Regions from separate parts of the Alistipes sp. UBA1686 genome, predicted to be linked through region 1. Evidence: riboswitches for the same ligand, from Rfam matches in the RefSeq annotation. Region 1 holds a riboswitch; the other holds the start of a gene.
The links. A riboswitch is a leader RNA that binds a small molecule or an ion and turns the genes downstream of it on or off. The one in region 1 is predicted to bind cobalamin.
Positions count from the first base shown of each region.

Region 2: another riboswitch for cobalamin. It lies ahead of nrdD (anaerobic ribonucleoside-triphosphate reductase); the one in region 1 lies ahead of B3C38_RS03375 (YncE family protein).

Region 1 is NZ_DCKA01000010.1:44,151-48,122, reverse strand. It holds gene B3C38_RS03380 (TonB-dependent receptor plug domain-containing protein) at 1-844, opposite strand, end outside; gene B3C38_RS03375 (YncE family protein) at 865-1,935, opposite strand; cobalamin riboswitch at 2,105-2,324, opposite strand; tRNA gene B3C38_RS03370 (tRNA-Thr) at 2,386-2,458, opposite strand; gene B3C38_RS03365 (carbon starvation CstA family protein) at 2,590-3,972, shown strand, end outside.
Region 2 is NZ_DCKA01000018.1:177,539-181,510, reverse strand. It holds gene B3C38_RS08750 (Tex family protein) at 1-1,939, shown strand, start outside; cobalamin riboswitch at 2,106-2,302, shown strand; gene nrdD (anaerobic ribonucleoside-triphosphate reductase) at 2,443-3,972, shown strand, end outside.

The sequences.
Region 1 (3,972 bases):
CGGTCGTCATGCGCCCCAGCCCGCGCTTCGAGGCGATCAGCCAGGCGTTCAGGCCGAACCGGTCTCCGTTGCCCGTGTTGTAATAGGCCTCCTGCAACAGGTGGAAGTCGCGGAAAGCTCCGTCGTCGTGCTTTTCGCGGGGATAGTACGAACCGATGATGTTGTGCTCGTCGTCGTAGATGTTTTCCTTCTTGTCGTGGTTCCGGTAGGAATATTCGTTGGGGGACGACGAATATACCACGCGCGTGGAGGTTTGCCAGCGGTCGTTGCCGTAGGTGAGACGCAGGAATTCGTCCGTCGTCCAGAATGACCCGATGCCCTGGGTGTATTGCAGCCCGAAGCCCTGCGTACCGGCGGGTTTGGTCGCCAGCATGACCGCACCGCCCAGGCCGCCGCCCGTGACGTTGACCGACGAGGTGCCGTGCAGCAGTTGTGCGTCGTCGACGAAGTAGGAGGGAATCATCGAGAAATCGGTCATGCCCAGCATCGGCGAGTTGATGCGCATGCCGTTCCACACCACCTGCGTGTGCGAAGGGCCCGTGCCGCGGAATGCGACCGTCGAAAGCGTCGCCCGTCCGTATTGCTTGATGAAGATTGACGAGTTGAATGTCAGCACGTCGGCCATCGACAAGGCAATGTTCTCGTGCAGGACGAGCGTGTCGAGCTGCGTTTTCTGAACGCCTATTTCTTTCATGGGTTTCACGCCCGTCACCCCGACTGCGCGGATGGGCAACACCAGCGACGGATTCTCGTTCCACCACCCTCCGTCCGACGGCGCCTTGTCCTGGGCGGCGGCGCTCCACCAGAGGGCGATGCTGAACAGCGGGATTAGGAGTCTCTTCATTGCTTTGCGTGTTTGTCGGGTTATCGTTTCCAGCAGAAGGCGCCCGGGGTGACGCCCGCGTAAAATTCGTCTACCGCGTCGCCGTCGGCCGTATAGCGGTAGACGATCCCCTGCTGCTGGTAGTCGATGGCATCGGCCACGTAGACGTCGCCGTTGTCCGGGTCGACCGTCAACCCGTAATATTTCGTCTCCCGGTATTCGAGGAACGGGCGCGCCGGGAGCTGCTCGGCAGCTACGGGCATGCGCCAGACATCCTTGTTGATCCAGTACAGCGTGTCGCGCGTGCCGTTGAGCTGCACTTCCGAGGGGGCATCCCCCTCTCTGAAACGGAACTGCTTTTCCAGGCGGAACGTGGCGGCGTCGATGCGGTACAGTGCCGGAACATCATATCCGTAGGGGCTGCCTTCGTAACCGCCGTCGGTGATCGTCCACAACTTGTCGTTGGCATCCAGTACCAGCGATGTGGGTTGTACGCCGACGACCAGTTCGTCCACCACCCTGTCGGTTCGGGTGTCGATCTTCAGCAGCCGGTTCTGGTACGACCAGCAGTTCACGTAGACGTATTGCCCGTACTGTACCATCTGCTCGGTCGATCCCGATCCGGGTGTCATGCCGGGACACTCGATGTAGCCCGTGATCTCGTACCGCCTGGGGTTGACGATGAAAATGCGGTTGTCCCAGAGCTGGGTCACATAGGCCTTTTCGTCGGAGACGAAGTGGATGTACCGCGGCGAGGTGAGGTTCGTGATGCGGCCCACCTCCTTGAATGTACGGAGGTCGATTGCGAAGACGACATGCGAATTGTTCACGACGATCCATCCCAAATCGTTGTGGATGGTCATCGACTGTGCCACGTCGCCCAGCTTCATGGCGTTGGCACGGTAGAAAACCTCGTTCTCGACCTTTTTCGTTGCCGGGTCGTAATAGGAGAGCGTGGCGTTGCCGTACTGGAAATTTCCCTCGTTGGTGATGAACAACCCCGGCCCCGTCGCGGCGAACTCTTCCATGTCTGCGTAGTCCCACTTCATGCAGCCGCCCAGTGCCGGCAGGCACAGGATCACGGGCAGGATATGTCGTAAAATCCGTTTCATGCGTCGAAAATTAAAGAAACGGCCCGCCCCACCTCTTCCCTGGTACGGGGCTGCAGCCGGCTGCATCGGATGTCCGGTGCGGCCTTCGTATTTGTCAAACTGATTTTACATCCGGGAATATGCCTTGCCGGCAGGCTCTTCATGCCGATCACGATCCATTCCCCTGGATTGTAAAATCATTGCAACGGCAGGTCTTCTGACTCGTTCCCGTCGAGACGCCTTCCCGGCCGGACTGGGGCCAGTGGCAAAAGATTGTCAGGACTTGTTGTGCCATTTCGGGTGGCAGGAACTCACAGCAGAGGGAACTGTTGCCGATTTTCACGGCATTCCCTTTTAATCGGTCTGGGGGTTGCGGAACCCCTTTGCGAACCATTGCGCAACAAAAGTATAAAAAATTCGGGTTCGCAAGGTCTTATAACGAAAAAAGGTCGCCGTATGGCGACCTTTCCGAGCCGAAACCGGGACTTGAACCCGGGACCTCTTCATTACGAGTGAAACGCTCTACCAACTGAGCTATTTCGGCTTACCGAGAACATTAAGTTCTCTTTGGGACTGCAAATATCTGAAAAAAATATTTTTCTCGCAACAATTTTCCGAAAATTCTCGCATTTCTTGCTATATTCGCGTCAAAACTAACCGAAAACAGACCGGGCTATGATTACTTTCCTGGGGTGCCTGGCGCTCCTCGTGGCAGCATATTTCACCTACGGACGCTATCTCGAACGCCTGTGCGGCGTGGATGTTGCGCGGCCTGTGCCTTCGGCCACGTCGTTCGACGGGGTGGATTATATCCCGATGCCGATGTGGAGGACTTTCCTCATACAACTGCTCAATATCGCGGGGTTGGGGCCGATCTTCGGTGCCGTACTGGGCGCGGCATACGGCCCCGTGGCATTCTTGTGGATCACCTTCGGCGGTATCTTCATGGGGGCGGCGCACGACTTCATCGCCGGGATCGTCTCGCTGCGCAGCAACGGTGCGAGTTTGCCCGAGACTGTCGGCACCTACCTCGGGCCGGGGGTAAAGCAGCTTATGCGGGTCTTTTCCGTGGGACTGATGGTGCTCGTCGGTGCCGTCTTCCTGTCGCAGCCCGCTCAGCTGATCGCCAACCGTATCGACGCCCCGGCACTGTCGGGGATTGCCTTCGGCGGGTTCTCCTGGTTGCTACTCATCATTCTGGGTGTTATCCTGATCTATTATATCGTGGCGACATTGCTGCCCGTGGACAAGATCATCGGCCGTATCTATCCGGTTTTCGGCTGCGCACTGCTTTTCATGGCGCTGGGAATCCTCGCTGTGCTGCTTTTCAGCGGTAAATACACGATCCCAGAGTTTACCTCCCTGGAAAATTGCATCGCCGATCCGGAGCGGTTTCCGATCCTGCCGATGCTCTTTACGACCATCGCCTGCGGCGCTATTTCGGGCTTCCATGCGACCCAGTCGCCGCTGATGGCACGCTGCCTGCGCTCCGAACGGCAGGCCCGCCCCGTGTTTTACGGCGCCATGATCTCCGAGAGCATCATCGCGCTGATATGGGCGGCCATCGCCATGGCCTTCTGGAACGGTGCCTCCGGGCTGAATGCCGCGATTGCGGAATATGGCGGGCAGGCGGCCGTGATGGTCGATGTCATCGCCCGCACTACGCTGGGCGAAGTGCTGGCCGGACTGGTGATCTTCGGGGTTGTGGCCTGCGCCATCACCTCGGGCGATACGGCGTTCCGTTCGGCACGGCTGATCGTGGCCGATTTCATGGGGCTCGAACAGCGCAGCCTGCGCAAGCGAATCTATATCAGCATCCCGCTCTTCGCTGCGGGGCTGGTCATTATTTTCTGCCTGCCGTTCGAGGCCATGTGGAGCTATTTCGCATGGATGAACCAGACACTGGCGATGGTCACGCTGTGGATGATTACGGCCTACCTAAACAAACGGGGCCGTAACCGCTGGGTGGGGCTCCTGCCGGCGCTGGTCATGACCTACGTCTGCATGTCCTATGTCTTTATATCGCCGCTTATGTGCGGCATGCGCGACCGGGCAGCG
Region 2 (3,972 bases), on a different contig from region 1:
CACCGAGCTGGAAGCCCGCAGGCAGACCGTCCTGACGACCATCGAGGGGCAGGGCAAACTGACCGGGGAGCTCCGCAAACGGATCGAAGAGTGCTGGGACGCAGTGGAGCTGGAGGACATCTACCTGCCCTACAAACCCAAGCGCCGCACACGCGCCACGGCGGCCCGCGAACGGGGGCTGGAACCGCTGGCCGACATCGTCATGGCACAACGGGCACACGACCTTCTGCGTCAGGCGCAACGCTTCGTCACGGCCGGGGTAGCGACCCCCGAAGAGGCTATTGCAGGAGCCTGCGACATCGTCGCCGAGAGGATATCCGAGGACGAACAGGCCCGCAACACCGTGCGGCGCACGATGGGACGCGAAGGGGCGGTGCACTCGAAGCTCGTGAAGGGCAAGGAGGCGGAGGGGGCGAAGTATTCGGACTACTTCGACGCCGCGTCGCCGCTGCGCAGCATCTCGTCGCACCGGTTCCTGGCCATGCGTCGCGGCGAAGACGAGGGGATCCTGCGCATCTCGGTCGACGCCGACACGGAGCGCATCACCGAAGCGCTCTGCCGCCGGTTCATACGTCCCGGATCGGCTACGCGCACATATATGGAGGCCGCCGTGGCCGACTCGCTCAAGCGGCTCATCCGACCGTCGATAGAGACCGAGCTGCTCGCGGCCGCCAAGGAGAAGGCCGACGACGAGGCGATCGGGGTATTCGCCGAAAACCTGCGGCAGCTGCTCCTTTCGGCGCCGCTGGGGCAGAAGCGCGTGATTGCCATCGACCCCGGATTCCGCACGGGCTGCAAAGTCGTCGTCCTGGACTCGCAGGGCAACCTCGTGCACAATACGACCATCTACCCGCACCCGCCGCAGGGCCGCTATGCCGAAGCGGCGGAAACGCTGCGGGCGCTGGCGGGGAAATACAGGGCCGAGGCCTTCGCAATCGGCGACGGTACGGCGGGGCGCGAAACCGAGCAGCTGGTGCGCGGCCTGGGACTGGACGGAGCCGTGGAGATATTCATGGTCAGCGAGGACGGCGCATCGGTCTACTCGGCGTCGGCCGCGGCGCGCGAGGAGTTTCCCGATTACGACGTGACGGTGCGCGGCTCGGTGAGCATCGGCCGAAGGCTGATCGACCCGCTCTCGGAGCTGGTGAAAATCGACCCCAAGTCGATCGGCGTCGGGCAATACCAGCACAGCGTCGACCAGGGGAAACTCAAGGCCAGGCTCAACACGGTGGTCGAAAGCTGCGTGAACAGGGTCGGGGTGAACATCAACACCGCCTCGAAGCACATCCTCACCTATATTTCCGGGCTGGGGCCGGCGCTGGCGGAGAACATCGTGGCGTACCGCGCCGCGAACGGCGATTTCAAGAGCCGTAAAGAATTGCTCAGGGTGCCGAGGCTGGGCGCCAAGGCCTACGAACAGGCGGCGGGATTCCTGCGGGTAGTAGGCGGGAATAACCCACTGGACAACAGCGCCGTGCACCCCGAATCGTATCATATCGTCGAGCGGATGGCCGCCGACGCGGGCACGACGGTCGACAGGCTGCTGGCCGACAAGGAGCTGCGCAAGGCGATAAAACCCGAAAGATACGTGGACGGACAGGTGGGGCTTCCGACCGTGACGGACATCGTCGAAGCGCTGGACAAGCGCGGCCTCGACCCGCGCGAACAGTTGCAGGCCTTCTCGTTCGACCCCGGCGTGCACACGATCGGCGACCTGCGCGAAGGGATGACGCTGCCGGGCATCGTCACCAACATCACGGCCTTCGGAGCTTTCGTCGACATCGGGATCAAGCAGGACGGGCTGGTGCACATTTCGCAGATGGCCGACCGCTACGTCGCCTCGCCGGCGGAGGTCGTGCACCTGGGACAGCAGGTCGAGGTGCGGGTCACCGGGATCGACACCGCCCGCGGGCGGATTTCGCTCTCGATGCGCAAATAAAGCGGGGAGCGAACGGGCGCGGACAGGCAGGAGGTTTGATGCTCACCGGGTTGCGGACGGGCGTCCCGGAAAAGGAAATGCAGGGCCGGAATGGCCCTGCATTTTTTGTTTACAATTTGTTCATTAATTGCCCGCACGCATATTTGCGATCCGGGAAAGTATGTCTACATTTGTTCCGGAGCAAGGTTCCCCGCCGGCGGCTGCCGGCACGGGATCAAAAGGGAACTCCTGTGAGAATCAGGGGCTATTCCCGTAGCTGTAAGCCTTGATTGCGTTCCGCACTCTCTTGAGCCACTGTCCCCCGGGACGGGAAGGCGTGCGGATGGGGCGAGCCAGAAGACCTGCCTTGCGAGCTGCGACATCCGCCTTCGGGATTTAGGGCGGTGCCCGGAACAGATTTTACACCGGACAATTCAGGGGTAAGGACATGGCTGTCCTGCGTACTGCGCAGGCGGGGATGCCGCCTCCGTACGGCAAGACTTACAAACAAATACAGATACATTATGGGCATTTCGGAAATTTACATCGTCAAGCGCGACGGCAAGCGCGCCCCCTTTTCGCTCGAGAAGATCAAACGCGCGATCAGCAAGGCATTCCTTTCGGTAGGCGGATACGCCACCGACGACGACCTCACGTCGGTACTCAGCCGCGTACATATCTCCGACGGCATGAATGTCGAGGAGATACAGAACCAGGTCGAAGTGGCGCTCATGGCCGAACGCTATTTCGCCGTGGCCAAGAGCTACATGCTCTACCGCCAGAAGCACACAGAGGATCGCGAAGACCGCGAAAAACTCGAATTCCTGATCAACTACTGCGATGCCTCGAACCCCGCGACGGGTTCGAAATACGATGCCAACGCCAACGTCGAGAACAAGAACATCGCCACGCTGATCGGCGAACTGCCCAAACAGAACTTCATCCGGCTCAACCGCCGGCTGCTGACCGACCGCATCAAGGAGATGTACGGCAAGGAACTCTCGGACAAATACCTCCGCCTGCTGAAAGACCACTTCATCTACAAGAACGACGAAACGTCGATGGCCAACTACTGCGCTTCGATCACGATGTACCCGTGGCTGCTGAACGGCACGCTCTCGGTGGGCGGCAACTCGACGCGCCCGACCAACCTCAAGTCGTTCTGCGGCGGCTTCGTCAACATGGTCTTCATCGTGTCGTCGATGCTCTCGGGCGCCTGCGCCACGCCGGAATTCCTGATGTATATGAACTATTTCATCGAACAGGAGTACGGAGAAGATTACTACAAGCGGGCGGACGAGGTGGTCGACCTCTCGAAAAAGCACAGGACGATCGACAAGATGATTACGGACTGTTTCGAACAGATCGTCTACTCGATCAACCAGCCCACGGGGGCGCGTAACTTCCAGGCCGTGTTCTGGAACGTGGCCTATTACGACCGCTACTATTTCGAAAGCTTGTTCGGCGAATTCGTATTCCCCGACGGGACGAAGCCGCACTGGGAATCGCTGTCGTGGCTGCAAAAGCGTTTCATGACGTGGTTCAACCGCGAGCGCACGAAGACCGTGCTGACCTTCCCGGTCGAGACGATGGCCCTGCTGACCAGGGACGGTGACGTGATGGACAAGGAGTGGGGCGACATCACGGCGCAGATGTACTCCGAGGGGCACTCGTTCTTCACCTATATCAGCGACAACGCCGACTCGCTGTCGTCGTGCTGCCGCCTGCGCAACGAGATACAGGACAACGGGTTCAGCTACACGCTCGGCGCCGGCGGCGTATCGACCGGTTCGAAGAGCGTGCTGACGATCAACCTCAACCGCTGCATCCAGTATGCCGTGAAGAACGGCATGCACTACCAGACCTACCTCGAAGAGATCGTCGACCTGGTGCACAAAGTGCAGACGGCCTACAACGAGAACCTCAAGGATTTGCAGGCCAAGGGGATGCTGCCCCTGTTCGACGCAGGCTATATCAACCTCGCGCGCCAGTACCTCACGATCGGTGTTAACGGGCTGGTCGAGGCGGCCGAGTTCCTGGGCATCCCGATCAAC